DNA from 3 places in the Stutzerimonas sp. C6.4V genome. Region 3 is predicted to be linked to each of the others. Evidence: predicted binding sites of a transcription regulator. Region 3 holds the regulator's gene; each other region holds the start of a gene.
The links. The regulator FliA, encoded in region 3, starts transcription of late flagellar genes. The targets are predictions, from matches to a motif close to CTAAAGTTTNNNNNNNNNNNGCCGNTAA.
Positions count from the first base shown of each region.

Region 1 (4,887 bases), on a different contig from region 3:
TGAGCTTCATGCATCGGTACACCGAAATGCCGAATGAACGCCTTGATGAAGGTGTTCTTCACCCACGGCAGGCGGCACTCGGCGAGGCAGCCAGCCAGACGGGAAATGAGGTGGTGTGGCAGCAGATACTGGCTGAGTACGAACAACTGATCTTTCATGGTTGACCTTTTCATTGCTGGATCGGCGTGTCGGGCAGGTTGCCCCATTCACCCCAGGAACCGGGATAAGCCTTCACGCGGGGATAGCCCAGAGCCTTGGCCAGCAGGTAGGTAAAGCCGGAGCGGTGATGCGTCTGGCAGTGGGTGATGATTTCCTTGTCGGGGCTGATCCCCAGTCCAAGCAGACGCTCGGCGATGTCTTCGCGGATGCGCAGTGCTCGCGCCGGGTCCATGCCTGACGTCCATTCGAAATTGATTGCCCCGGGGATATGCCCGCCGCGTGCCGCCAGGACCTTCTGGCCACGGTATTCCTCCGGCGAGCGGGCATCCCAGACAGCCAGATCGGCCGCACCCAGACGGCTCTGCAGGTACTCGCGGGTAGCACTCGGCGAATCATGCAGGTGCAGCGTCAGTGGCCGCTCGGAGGGGGAGGGTACATCGGTCGACAGCGGGCGCTGCTCATCCAGCCAGGCGTGCAGCCCGCCATTGAGATAGTGGTAATGCGTGTGACCGATCACATCCAGCAACCAGATGAAACGGCCTGCCCAGCCACCGCCCTCATCGTCATAGACCACGTAGACCGCATCGGGACGATGCCCCAGGGCACTGAACAGCGCCTCCAGCTGCGCTTTGCCGGGTAGCTGTCCCGGTGCCGGCGGCAGGCCGCACTGGGTCTGTTTGGGGTCCACGAAGCGGGCGCCGGGCAGATGGCCCTCGGCGTAGCGGGCAGCGCTGGTCAGGTCGACAAGGATCAGTTCGGGTGCATCGAGGCGTGTGGCCAGGTCGGCCGGCTCGATCACCAGGGGCAGATTGGAGAAGGCGGACACGGCAAGCCTCTGTCGGTGGTGAAAGAGCGGAGTCTAGCGAAAAAGCTCAACGCCCGCGCTTGCTGAACGCAGCCAGCGCCCGCTCGATGCACTGAGCGGTCTTGTTGAAGGCCTGCAGGCCGACATCGCTGAATGGCATGTTCTGCTGGTCAGCCACCACCAGCATCACCACCCGGCCTTCATGTGCGATGGAGCGCAGCAGCACATGATCGCCTGGAAACAGGGCCTTGAGTCCGCCCGGCAGCTGCGCGGAGAACTGCGCCGCATTGTCCGGGGTCAGCCTCAACAAGCCGGGCCTGTCCAGCAGTCGACGCAAGACCTGGCTCTGGTCCGGCACGAGGGTGAGCCTCGCTGCTTCCCCGCTCAAGCCTTGGGCCTGCTGACCGACCAGGCGATTCTGCCGGCGGTCCACCAGCATCAGCAGAACGCGATGCATGCCGGTGCTGGCCACCGCCTTGCAGGCAGCGGCGGTGAGCTGCATGACGTTGCCGTAGGGTGTGCGTTCGCTGAGCAGCTCTCGGCAGAGATCCCGCCATTCGCTCAAGGCTTCAGCCGTGGGAGGCTTGGCCAGCCTGGCGGTCTGGAATCGGCTGTTCCAGGGCCACAACAGGCCCTGTGCAGGATGCCAGAGATCGGTTCGCCCAATCGACTGGGCGCTGGTGACGGCTTGCTGATGCACCATCTGCTGCAACTCGGCCAGGGGCACCTGCAGATAGAGCCCGGCGAGGCGCTGCCAGCGCAGGCTGTGAATGCCGCTCCAGCTGTGATGGGAGGACAGCGCCAGGCCGTTGGCAAGAACGATGGTATTGCTTGGCAGGGTCAGCCAGCGGCGCAGGTCCGGATTGGCGTCCAGCATCTGCTGCTGGTGCAGCGGATGTTCATTGTCGCGGGCGATATGCAGCGCCTTGATCAGCATGCGCCGGTTTTCGCTGAGCAGGCGATAGCCCTGGGGAATCCAGCCGGGCAGTGCCCAATGCTCGGTCAGGGCCACGCAGAGTTCCAGCAGCGATACGCCCAGCAGCGATTGCTCGACCTGACGGGCCGGTTCCCCGTTGACCAGTACGCGCTGTTCCCAGGCCTCGAGCAGCTCTGGATAGGCTGCAATCAGTGTCCAGACCGGGGAGAGAAACAGCAGGCTGCTCCAGTGGATCTCCTGCCAGAGCCGGGCGAGGCGAGCGGCGAACAGGCCGTTGGCCTGCTGGCTGGCGTGTCGGCTGATCAGCACCATCTGCCTGAGCGGTGCGGGTATGTCCCCCGTCTGCGCTGCGGGAATGCGCTGAAACAGGGCTTCGGCACGCTTGAGGCCGATGCGGCTGAGAGCCACTTCCAGGCTTTCTGCCGGCTTGTTGGCGGCGGCTGCGTCCCGGTTGGCTTCGCGAATGACGTTGAGTGCCAGTACCGGGCTTTCCTGGATCAGCTCGGCAATCTGCCGCATCGACTTGCTGCTGTCGCGCAAGGCGCGCTGCACGCGGCCGTAGGGCTCGGCGAAAGCGGGCAGCGCTACGGCGTCCAGAACCTTGATCCAGGCAGGAAGCGTACGGGGGAGCGGGGTCGTGGTCATGATGTCGCCGAACTAGCATTTCATCGGGATGGCCTTTAGTCTGGCGCAAAAGTTCCGATAACCAGAACAATTCTTTTCATCTGGCCTTTTCACCTGACCCCGCTCGAGCCCGTGCACCCTTGTACGGCCCGTTTCAGGTGCCTCGAAATCAGGTTTTAGACGTACCTACCTATGGCAAAGATAATCGGCATCATCGTGGTAATCGCCAGCGTGCTCGGCGGGTTCATCCTTTCCGGTGGCAAGGTCGGCGCGCTCATCCACCCCTTCGAAGTCATGATCATCGGTGGTGCTGCCCTGGGCGGGTTCCTGCAGGCGAACCCCGGCAGCACGACCAAGATCGTGTTCAAGAAGTCGCTGCAGATGTTCAGCTCGCGGTTCACCCACAAGTACTACCTGGAAGTGCTGGGGATGCTCTACGAGATCCTCAACAAGAGCCGTCGCGAAGGCATGATGGCGATCGAGGCCGACCTCGAGGACCCCAAGGCCAGCCCGATCTTCAGCAAGTATCCGGCCGTGCTCAAGGACGAGCGGATGACCGCTTTTGTCTGTGACTACCTGCGCATCATGTCGTCCGGCAACATGGCTCCGCACGAGCTGGAGGGACTGTTCGACATGGAGTTGAACGGGCTGAAGGAGGAACTCGACCACCCCTCCCATGCCGTGGCCAAGATTGCCGATGGCCTGCCCGCGATGGGTATCGTGGCGGCGGTGCTGGGCATCGTGATCACCATGTCGATCCTGGCATCGGCTACTAACGCCGAGATCGGGGAAAAGGTTGCCACGGCACTGGTGGGTACCTTTCTCGGCATTCTCGCTTCCTATGGTTTCTTCGGGCCCCTGTCCGGGGCGCTCGAGCATGACGCCAAGGAAGAGCTGAACCTCTATGAAAGCATCAAGGCGACCCTGGTCGCGTCTGCGTCCGGCATGCCGCCGACGCTGGCCGTGGAGTTCGGTCGGAAGGTGCTCTTCCCGGCGCACCGCCCGAGCTTTGCCGAGCTTGAACAAGCCATGCGTGGCAGCTAAGCGCGACCATGGATAATACCCAACCAATCATCGTCAAGCGCGTCAAGAAAGTCGCTGCCGGTCATCATGGTGGCGCCTGGAAAATCGCCTTTGCCGACTTCGCAACGGCCATGATGGCGTTCTTCCTGGTGATGTGGCTGATGTCGTCGGCCACCCCCGAACAGAAGCGGGCCATCTCCGGCTACTTTCAGGACCCCATCGGCTTTACTGAAAGTGCCAGCCCCTACGTGATCGACCTGGGCGGTACACCGACCCCGGCACCGGATCGCACGCTCAACGACGTGGTCGATCCAGCGCAGCAGCAGACCCAGGCGAAGCCTGAAGCCGAACAGGTCGAGACGTTCTCCGAGCAGGCGGAAACCTTCGCCGAGCAGCTGGACCGAGAGCGGCTCGATCTGTTGCTGCAGGAACTGCAGAACAAGGTTGATGAAAACCCGGAGCTGACGCGCTTCAAGGATCAGATCCTGTTCGAGATCACCCAGGACGGCCTGCGTATCCAGATCATGGACGCGGCCAACCGGCCGATGTTCGCCCTGGGTAGCGCACAGTTGCAGCCCTATTTCGAGGACATCCTGCTGGCCATGGCCGATACCATCCGCGCGGTGCCCAACAAGATCAGCATCAGCGGCCACACCGATGCCAAACCCTATTCGGGACGGGGCGAGTTCGGCAACTGGGAGCTGTCGGCCGGGCGTGCCAACGCCGCTCGTCGCGCGCTGGTCGCCGGCGGCTATCCTGAGGAGCAGCTTGCCCGCGTCGTCGGCTATGCCTCGTCAGCGTTGTTTGACCGGGAAGATCCGCTGAACCCGGTCAACCGCCGTATCGACATCCTCGTCCTGACCAAGCGGGCGCAACGCGATATCGAAGGCGAGCAGTCAGGTGCCGCCAATGAGCCCGCCGAGGCGGGAGGTTCCGGCGTGGCGCCACCTGCCGGGGCCGCCGCTGCTCCTGGTTCGGGCGATCCGCTCCAGCCTGCGCAATTGCGCGAGCGGCTGAACATCTTTGAAGACGGTGTGCTCGAATTCGACCAGCCTGGTGGCAACTGAGCCGCGCGGGTCCTGACGGCCGGCCTGCTAGTAGTCGGCCTCTGGCAGGCTGCTGATGATGTGGCGATAGCTGTTCATGCGCTGTGGCTGGATTTCTCCCTGCTCCAGGGCTTTGAGCAGCGCACAGCCTGGCTCGCGGTCGTGCTTGCAGTCGCGGAAGCGACAGTGGCCCAGCAGTTCCTGAAACTCGATGAACCCGGCTTCGACGTCGGCGCGGCTGACGTGGCCGAGGCCGAACTCGCGGATACCGGGCGAATCGATCAGTTCGCCGC
Region 1 covers NZ_JBZUBM010000002.1:1,264,431-1,269,317, forward strand. Annotated here, with positions in the region: gene asd (archaetidylserine decarboxylase) at 1-158, opposite strand, end outside; gene AC4LFW_RS21515 (rhodanese-like domain-containing protein) at 170-985, opposite strand; gene AC4LFW_RS21520 (HDOD domain-containing protein) at 1,032-2,546, opposite strand; gene motA (flagellar motor stator protein MotA) at 2,718-3,569, shown strand; gene motB (flagellar motor protein MotB) at 3,578-4,615, shown strand; gene rsgA (small ribosomal subunit biogenesis GTPase RsgA) at 4,643-4,887, opposite strand, start outside.
Region 1: motA (flagellar motor stator protein MotA) is a predicted target of FliA. The motif match lies at 2,580-2,607, and genes of this name have one in related genera.

Region 2 (4,887 bases), 540 kb from region 3:
CAACCGGGTTTCCGAAGTCCAGCGCCGCCAGATGACCACCATCTTCGGCGATAACATTCACAACATTGCCGTCGAAGGCAACTTCGACGACTGCCAGGAGATGGTCAAGGACAGCTTCGCTGACCAGGGCTTCCTCAAGGGAACTCGCCTGGTGGCGGTGAATTCGATCAACTGGGCTCGAATCATGGCCCAGATCGTTTACTACTTCCATGCCGCGCTCCAGCTCGGTGGCCCGGCGCGCTCCGTGGCCTTCTCGGTGCCGACCGGCAACTTCGGCGACATTTTCGCCGGTTACCTGGCGCGAAACATGGGGCTGCCGGTCAGCCAGCTGGTAGTCGCCACCAACCGCAACGACATCCTGCATCGTTTCATGAGTGGCAACCGCTACGACAAGGACACTCTGCATCCGTCACTGTCGCCGTCCATGGACATCATGGTCTCCTCGAACTTCGAGCGCCTGCTGTTCGACCTGCACGGGCGCAACGGTGCTGCGGTTGCCGAGCTGATGAGCGCGTTCAAGGCCAGTGGCACGCTATCGGTCGATGAAGAGCGCTGGACCGAAGCGCGGAGACTGTTCGACTCCCTGGCAGTTGACGACGAGCAGACCTGCAAGACCATCGCCGACGTGTTCGAGGCCACCGGCGAATTGCTGGATCCGCATACGGCCATCGGCGTTTATGCCGCCCGTGAGTGCCGCCGCAGCCTGGCGACACCCATGGTAACGCTGGGCACCGCTCACCCGGTGAAATTCCCCGAGGCAGTGGAAAAGGCGGGTGTTGGCAAGGCGTTGGAGCTTCCGGCTCACCTTGCCGACCTGTTCGAACGTCCTGAGCGTTGCACCGTGCTGCCAAACGACCTCAAGGCCATGCAGGCCTTCGTCAGCGAACACGGTAATCGCGGCAAGCCGTTGTAACGCCAGACATTGAACAAAAAAAGCCGGAGGGTCGGACGAGCGCCCGGCACCCGGCTTTTCTTGTTGCAGCATTCCCGCCGTGCTGACTAAGGCGTTCGCCTCCAGACTGCGTGTCTTTTAACTATTCGTCGAACTCTTCCCAGCCGCCCATCTCTCGCCAGCGGTTGACGATTCCGCAGAACAGCTCGGCTGTCTTCTCGGTGTCATAGCGGGCCGAATGTGCTTCGCGACCATCGAAGTCGATCCCCGCCGCCTGGCAGGCCTTGGCCAGAACGGTCTGGCCATAGGCGAGGCCGGCCAGGGTCGCCGTGTCAAAACTGGAAAAAGGGTGGAAGGGGTTGCGCTTGATATCGCAGCGCGCAATTGCGGCATTGAGAAAGCCGAGGTCGAAACTGCTGTTGTGGCCAACAAGGATGGCGCGCTTGCAGCCGGCCGATTTGACTGCCTTGCGCACGCTGCGGATGATCTCGTTCATCGCCTGGGATTCAGGAACAGCCATGCGTAGCGGGTGGTCGAGCTTGATGCCCGTGAATTCCAGCGCGGCGGCTTCGATATTGGCACCAGCGAAGGGTTCGACCCTAAAGAAAAGGGTGTCCTGGGGATAGAGCAGACCCTGTTCATCCATGCCGATGGTCACGGCGGCGATTTCCAGAAGGGCGTCGGTTGCACAGTTGAAGCCGCCGCACTCTACATCCACCACCACCGGCAGGAAGCCACGGAAGCGCCGTGCCATGGCCGACCGAGGCTTGCCTGGGACGTTTCCTTCGAGTTCGTCGTCGAACTGCTCGTCACTCATGCGCTTGTCTCCAGTCGCCATTGCAGGGTCTCGCCGGCCCGCAAGGGCACCAGCTTGTGTTCGCCAAACGGCAGGCTGCCCGGGACGCTCCACGACTCGCGCACCAGGGAGATCGTGTCGGTATTGCGCGGCAAGCCATAGAAGTCGGCGCCGAAATGGCTGGCAAAGGCTTCGAGGCGGTTCAGAGCGTTACGCTGTTCGAACGCTTCGGCATAGAGCTCTATGGCCGCGAACGCGGTATAGCAACCGGCACAACCGCATGCGTTTTCCTTGGCGTGCTGGGCGTGCGGTGCCGAGTCGGTGCCGAGAAAGAACTTTGGATTGCCGCTGGTGGCTGCATCGAGCAGCGCTTCCTGATGCACGTTGCGCTTGAGGATAGGCAGACAGAAAAAGTGCGGGCGGATGCCGCCTACCAGCATGTGGTTGCGGTTGTAGAGCAGGTGATGGGCAGTGATCGTAGCACCGACGTTGCCGCTCGCTGTTTCGACGAACTGCACCGCGTCACGCGTAGTGATGTGCTCGAACACCACTTTGAGCGTCGGGAATCGCTCGGTTATCTTGCTCAGCTGTTCGTCGATGAAGTACTTCTCACGATCGAATATATCGACTTCCGAACGCGTCACCTCACCATGGACCAGCAGCGGCAGGCCAACCTCTGCCATGGTTTCCAGTACCCCAAAGATGTTCTCGATGCGCGTGACGCCGGATGCCGAATTGGTGGTGGCGCCAGCCGGGTAGAGCTTGGCGGCAAACACATAGCCGCTGGCCTTGGCGGCGCGAATATCGTCGGGCTGCGTGCCATCGGTGAGGTAGAGCACCATCAGCGGCTCGAACGCATTGCCGTGCGGACGGGCGGCGAGGATGCGCTGGCGATAGCTGTCCGCCTCGGCGGCATTGCGTACTGGCGGCACCAGGTTCGGCATGATGATGGCGCGCGCGAACTGGCGTGCGGCGTCCGCCACGGTATGCGGCAACGCTGCGCCGTCGCGCAGGTGGATGTGCCAATCGTCGGGGCGCAGTAGTGTCAGTCGGTCGGACATGCAGATTTCCAGGCGGTAAAACGTGCGGGAATGCTACCGGAAACGCGCGAAAAAATCGCCGAAGGTGAGACAGGGGCGCTTGCCGGTATTGGCGGGGCTGACTGGACGGTGGTTCAAGTTTCTGCCGGACGCACCGATACCCCTTTGTACACACAGCCCGTGGAGCCTCCAGTGCGCCTGCGCCCCTTGATCATGGCTTGCCTTCTGGCCTCGCCGGCCAATGCCATCACTTTCCAGACACGCCTGGAGAACGTGCTGTGGCAGGTTGAGGGGGATCAGTTCGAGTGCCGTTTGAGCCAGCCGGTCGCCGGATTCGGCGCGGGAGAGTTTGTCCGGCGCGCTGGCGAGCAGGCGACCTTTCGGCTGCGCTCACCTGACCGCTGGTTGGGCAGCGGCTCGGCCACCCTGCTGGCGGCTGCCGCGCCCTGGCAGCCGCAACGCAGCGATATCAATCTAGGGGTGGTGTCGGTTGCCAGGGACGACATTGCGTTCAACAGTTCTGCACTGCAGGCCGGTCGTCTACTGGCGGGACTGCTGGAAGGTCGTAGCCCGCTGGTTCGCCATCGCACCTTGCACGGCGGCGAGGCGCTCGAAGTCCGGTTGCTCCCGGCACGTTTCGCCAAGGCCTATGAGGATTTCCGTGCCTGCAACGCAAAATTGCTGCCCGTCAACTTCGATCAGATCCGTCAGTCCCAGATCGGCTTTCCGGCGGGCGACATTGTTCTGGACCGGTCAGGGCAGGCCAGGCTCGATATCATCCTGCAATTTCTCAAGGCCGATCCGAGTGTCAACCGAATCCAGCTCGATGGCCACTCGGACAACAGCGGCAACCGCCTGACCAACCGCGACCTGTCCCGCCGTCGTGCGCTGGCGGTCGAGGCCTACCTGATCGCCAATGGCGTGCCCAAGGAGCAGATCACGCTGCGTTTCCATGGCGAGCGCTATCCGCTGGTCGCCAATAACAGCGAAGCCAATCGAGCCAGGAACCGGCGTGTCACTGTCCGTCTGGATCGGGCGCCGGCAGCCGTCACCGCTGCAGCGGAAGCAGCTGTTCCCTCGTCCTGAGCACCTTGAGTCTCGTTCCCCTGTAAAAGGGACTCCATGACCAGTAGAATCGCCGCTTTCCTTACAATCCCGGGAGTGGATGGCAATGGCCGACGTAAAGAAGGTGGTCCTGGCGTATTCCGGTGGCCTGGACACCTCGGTGATCCTCAAGTGGCTGCAAGATACCTACAACTGCGAAGTGGTGACCTTTACCGCTGACCTCGGTCAGGGTGAGGAAGTCGAGCCAGCCCGAGCCAAGGCCAAGGCCATGGGCGTCAAAGAGATCTATATCGACGACCTGCGCGAAGAGTTCGTTCGCGATTTCGTGTTCCCCATGTTCCGTGCCAACACCGTCTACGAAGGCGAGTACCTGCTGGGTACCTCCATTGCCCGTCCGCTGATCGCCAAGCGCCTGATCGAGATCGCCAACGAGACCGGCGCCGACGCCATCTCCCACGGTGCTACCGGCAAGGGCAACGATCAGGTCCGTTTCGAGCTGGGCGCCTACGCGCTCAAGCCCGGCGTCAAGGTAATCGCGCCCTGGCGCGAGTGGGATCTGCTCTCGCGTGAAAAGCTGATGGACTACGCCGCCAGCCACGAGATCCCGATCGAGCGCCACGGCAAGAAGAAGTCGCCGTATTCCATGGATGCCAACCTGCTGCATATCTCGTATGAAGGCGGCGTGTTGGAAGACACCTGGACCGAGCACGAAGAAGACATGTGGCGCTGGACCCGCTCGCCCGAGACCGCGCCGGACACTCCAACCTACATCGAGCTGACCTACCGCAAGGGCGACATCGTTGCCATCGACGGCAAGGACATGACGCCGGCCGAAGTCCTGACCTACCTGAACAAGGTCGGCGGCGAGAACGGCATCGGTCGACTGGACATCGTCGAGAACCGCTACGTAGGCATGAAGTCTCGCGGCTGCTACGAAACCCCCGGCGGCACCATCATGCTCAAGGGCCACCGCGCCATCGAATCCATCACCCTCGACCGGGAAGTCGCTCACCTGAAAGACGAGCTGATGCCCAAGTACGCCAGCCTGATCTACAACGGCTACTGGTGGAGCCCCGAGCGCAGCATGCTGCAGC
Region 2 covers NZ_JBZUBM010000001.1:2,748,743-2,753,629, reverse strand. Annotated here, with positions in the region: gene thrC (threonine synthase) at 1-913, shown strand, start outside; gene rnt (ribonuclease T) at 1,035-1,709, opposite strand; gene pyrC (dihydroorotase) at 1,706-2,749, opposite strand; gene AC4LFW_RS12865 (flagellar protein MotY) at 2,921-3,814, shown strand; gene AC4LFW_RS12860 (argininosuccinate synthase) at 3,900-4,887, shown strand, end outside.
Region 2: AC4LFW_RS12865 (flagellar protein MotY) is a predicted target of FliA. The motif match lies at 2,862-2,889, and genes of this name have one in related genera.

Region 3 (4,887 bases):
CTTTCTCAACGGCTTTGGCACGCAGAACATTGGCATCCATGCCCTTACCATCGTCGGTGATCTGCAACAGGATGTGATCGCCTTCCTGCTCGGCTGACAAGACTACGCGGCCAGTGCGCGGCTTGCCTGCCGCCTCGCGCTCCTCGGGGGTTTCGATGCCATGGTCGACCGAGTTGCGCACCAGGTGCACCAACGGGTCGGCCAGCGCTTCGACAAGATTCTTGTCGAGGTCGGTCTCTTCGCCCACCAGCTCGAGGTTGATCTCCTTCTTCAGGCTGCGCGCCAGATCCCGGACCAGCCGGGGGAAGCGACCAAACACCTTCTTGATAGGCTGCATGCGCGTTTTCATCACCGCGCTCTGCAAGTCGGCCGTCACTACGTCGAGGTTGGATACCGCCTTGGCCATGGCCTCGTCGCCACTGTTGGAGCCCAGGCGCACCAGACGGTTACGCACCAGCACCAGCTCACCGACCATGTTCATGATTTCGTCGAGCCGTGCGGTGTCGACCCTTACGGTGGTTTCCGCTTCAGCTGCATGTTTTTCCGGGGCAGCGGCGGGCTTGGGAGGTTCTGACCTCGCCGGTGCTGCAGCCGGCTTGCTGGCCGGTGTCGCGGCTGGCTTTGCCGAAGCGATGTTCTGGGCTGCCGGAGAAGCGGCCGGCTTGTTGACGGGGGCGGTGACAGCGACTGCAGCCGCGGCCTCCGGCTCGAACTTGCCCTTGCCGTGAAGCTGGTCCAGCAGCGCTTCGAATTCATCGTCGGTGATCTCATCACCGCTGACCGCCGCAGGGCCAGCTCCGACGGCGGGCTCGGCAGCGGGGCCAGCAACCGGCTCGGAAAACTGTCCAGTGCCATGCAACTGGTCGAGCAATGCCTCGAATTCTTCGTCGGTAATTTCATCGCTGGGCGCAGGCGCAGCGGCTGCAGGCGCTGCCTCGGTCACCGGGGTTGCAACGAACTGCCCCTTGCCGTGCAACTGGTCCAGCAGCGATTCGAACTCGTCATCAGTGATTTCGTCGCCGCCGTCGCCAACAGCAGGGCTTACCGCAGCGGCATTGTCGAGCGCACCGAGAAACTGTTCGAATTCATTGTCGGCGGTGGCCAACTCGGGCTCGGGCATGACAACAGCAACGTCAGGCACGGCAACAGGCGCATCCGCACCGGCCGGCTCAGCCAGACGCGCCAGCGCTGCGAGCAGTTCAGGCGAAGCCGGAGTGACCTCAGTGCGCTCACGCACCTGGCTGAACATTTCATTGACGGCGTCCAGCGCCTGCAGCACGACATCCATCAATTCCGAGTCGACGCGTCGTTCACCCTTGCGCAGGATGTCGAAGACGTTTTCAGCGATGTGACAGCACTCGACCAGCTCGTGCAACTGGAGGAAACCGGCACCGCCCTTTACCGTGTGGAAACCGCGAAAAATCGCATTGAGCAACGCGGCGTCGTCGGGGCTGCTCTCCAGCTCCACCAGTTGCTCTGACAATAGTTCGAGAATCTCGCCGGCCTCAACCAGGAAGTCCTGGAGGATTTCTTCATCGGCGTCGAAGCTCATATTCACCTTCCCCTAAAAGCCCAGGCTTGAAAGCAGATCATCGACATCGTCCTGCCCGGATACGACATCCTCACGTATATCGGCATGCATCTGCGGACCTTCACCGTTGGAAGTCGCTTTTTCCTGTTTTTTCTTTTCCTGCTCGGCGAGCAGCTCTGCATGATCGTGCTTTATGCCGGCCACACGGTCGACTTGGCCGGCCATCAGCACCAGATTCAGCAGGTTGCTTTCAAGCTCGGTTATCAGACGGGTCACCCGCTTGATCACCTGGCCGGTGAGATCCTGGAAGTCTTGGGCCAGCATGATTTCGCTGAGATTCTGCGAGAGCTGGCTGCCGTCGTTCATGGTCCGCTGGAGGAATTGGTCAATGCGTTTGACCAGGTCGCGGAACTGTTCGGCGTTCATGTCACGACGCATGAAGCGCTGCCAGTCGGCCGTCAGGCTTTGCGCTTCGTAGCTTACGTAGTTGACCAGCGGCGCTGACTCCTCGACCAGATCCATGGTGCGGTTTGCCGCTTTCTCGGTCATTTCCACCACATAGGACAGCCGGTCGGTGGCGTCTGTGATCGGTGATGGGTCTCCACCAGCGGCACAGGTATCCATCTCCAGCTTGACGATGGCGTTGTGCAGTTCGCGGGTGAGCTTTCCGACTTCATGATAGAGACCCAGATTGCGGGCCTGATTAAGCTCGTTGAACATCTGCGCAGCGTCGTCGAAGCGGCCTTGCTGCAGGCTTTCAATCAGTTGGGGTGCATGGGCCTTCAGAGTCGCTTCGAACTCTGCAAGGCTTTGGTCTGTTTGCGTCATAGTGCCCTCGCGGCGTTACTTCAGCCGTTGACGCGCTCGAAAATCTTTTCGATTTTCTCTTTGAGCACTTGAGCCGTGAATGGCTTGACCACATAGCCGTTTACGCCTGCCTGTGCTGCCTCGATGATCTGGTCGCGCTTGGCTTCGGCAGTCACCATCAATACCGGCAGATGCTTCAGACGATCATCGGCACGCACTGCGCGCAACAGATCGATGCCACTCATGCCGGGCATGTTCCAGTCGGTGACGAGAAAGTCGAAACTGCCACTCTTGAGCATCGGCAGCGCGGTAGTACCGTCATCGGCCTCGGCCGTGTTGGTAAAGCCCAGATCACGCAAGAGATTCTTGATGATCCGTCTCATTGTCGAGAAGTCGTCGACGATGAGAATCTTCATGTTCTTGTCCAAGTACACCTCCGTAAATCCCGAAATCCCCAGCGCCCGCTCACGGTTCATGGCGGGCTCCGTGAATGAAGCTCGTAAAAAGCGGCCTCGAAATGCGTTATGCAAACCGGCTGCTAGCGGGCACGCCACTCGCCGAGGCGAGCTCGCAGACGCGCCGCGCACTGGCTGTGCAGCTGGCTCACCCGCGATTCGCTGACGCCCAGAACCTGGCCGATCTCCTTCAAGTTCAACTCTTCGTCGTAGTACAGCGAAAGCACCAGTTTTTCACGCTCCGGCAGGTTCGATATCGCATCGGCCAGGGCTTGCTGAAAACGCTCGTCCTCGAGATCACGAGACGGTTCCGGATGTGCACTGGCGGCTTCCTCGCCGAACTCCCCGTGCTCGCCCTCCGTCAGCAGGTCATCAAAGCTAAACAGGCGGCTGCCCAGGGTGTCGCCCAGAATGCCGTAGTACTCATCGAGACTCAATTTAAGTTCGGCCGCAACTTCATGATCTTTAGCGTCGCGACCGGTTTTGGCTTCAATTGTGCGAATCGCCTCGCTGACCATGCGCGAGTTGCGGTGAACCGAGCGCGGCGCCCAGTCACCCTTGCGCACTTCGTCGAGCATCGCACCTCGAATGCGGATGCCTGCGTAGGTCTCGAAACTGGCGCCTTTGCCGGAATCGTACTTCTTGGACGCCTCGAGCAGACCGATCATGCCCGCCTGCATCAGGTCATCGACCTGCACGCTCGCCGGCAAGCGCGCCAGGAGGTGGTAGGCGATGCGCTTGACCAACGGCGCGTACTGATCGATGAGCTGGTATTGAGCGTCTTTAGCCTGAGCTTTGCTGTAATACATACCGAGTCCAGCCGCTATTGTTCGTTAGGCTCTGAGGCGGGCCTGACCAGGCGCTCCACAAAAAATTCCAGATGACCACGCGGCGTTGCCGGTAGCGGCCAGGTATCGACCTTCTGTGCAATTGCCTTGAAGGCCAGTGAAGACTTCGCTCGCGGATAGGCCTCGTACACGGCGCGCTGCTTCTGCACGGCCTTTCGAACCGCCTCGTCGTAGGGGATCGCGCCGACGTACTGCAGCGCCACGTCCAGGAAACGCTCCGTCACCTTGGTCAATTTGGCGAACAGGTTACGGCCTTCCTGGGGCGCATGGGCCATGTTGGCCAGAACCCGGAAGCGGCTGATGCCATAGTCTCGATTGAGTAGCTTGATCAGCGCGTAGGCATCGGTGATCGAGGTCGGCTCATCGGTCACCACCAGCAGCACTTCCTGCGCGGCGCGGACGAAACTCACCACGCCGTCGCCGATACCGGCCGCCGTGTCAATGATCAGGACGTCGACATCGCTGCCAATGTCGCTGAATGCCTGGATCAGCCCCGAGTGCTGCAGGGTCGACAGCTGGACCATGCTTTGCGTACCGGAAGCGGCCGGAACGATGCGCACGCCGCCCGGCCCCTGAATCAGCACATCGCGAAGATCGCATTCGCCGGAAATGACGTCGGCCAGCGTGCGCTTGGTCGTCAGACCAAGGAGTACGTCGACATTGGCCAGCCCCAGGTCAGCATCGAGCAGAACCACCCGCCGCCCGAGATCGGCCAAAGCCAGCGCCAGATTGACCGACACGTTGGTCTTGCCGACGCCACCCTTGCCGCCGGTCACCGCAATCACCTGTACGGGATGCATACCCATGTTTACACGCCTATATCTTGCTGGGGCCCGGAGGCCATCGATGCGTTCAGCGTGAACGCGTCATCTTTGTCTGTGTGAAAGGCCGGTGCGTTCATCCGACCTTCCGTGAACCGTTGTAGAGCTCGGAAAACATGTCAGCCATCGCCTCCTCGCTGGGCGCCTCCTCTGATTGCAGACTCACCGCCCGACTCACGAGCTGGTGGCTGCGAGGAAGGTGCAGGTCATCAGGGATGCGCGGGCCATCAGCGAGGTAGGCTATCGGCATATGCTGGCTGATCGTGAGCCCAAGGACATCTCCAAGGCTACCGGCCTCATCCAGTTTAGTCAGAATACAACCAGCCAGCCCACAACGCCGGTAGTTGTGCCACGCAGCCTTGAGCACCTGGCTCTGGCTGGTCGCGGCCAGCACCAGGTAATTCTTCGATTTGATACCCCGGTCA
Region 3 covers NZ_JBZUBM010000001.1:2,205,554-2,210,440, forward strand. Annotated here, with positions in the region: gene AC4LFW_RS10325 (chemotaxis protein CheA) at 1-1,552, opposite strand, end outside; gene AC4LFW_RS10330 (protein phosphatase CheZ) at 1,565-2,359, opposite strand; gene AC4LFW_RS10335 (chemotaxis response regulator CheY) at 2,380-2,754, opposite strand; gene fliA (RNA polymerase sigma factor FliA) at 2,877-3,602, opposite strand; gene fleN (flagellar synthesis regulator FleN) at 3,617-4,447, opposite strand; gene flhF (flagellar biosynthesis GTPase FlhF) at 4,539-4,887, opposite strand, start outside.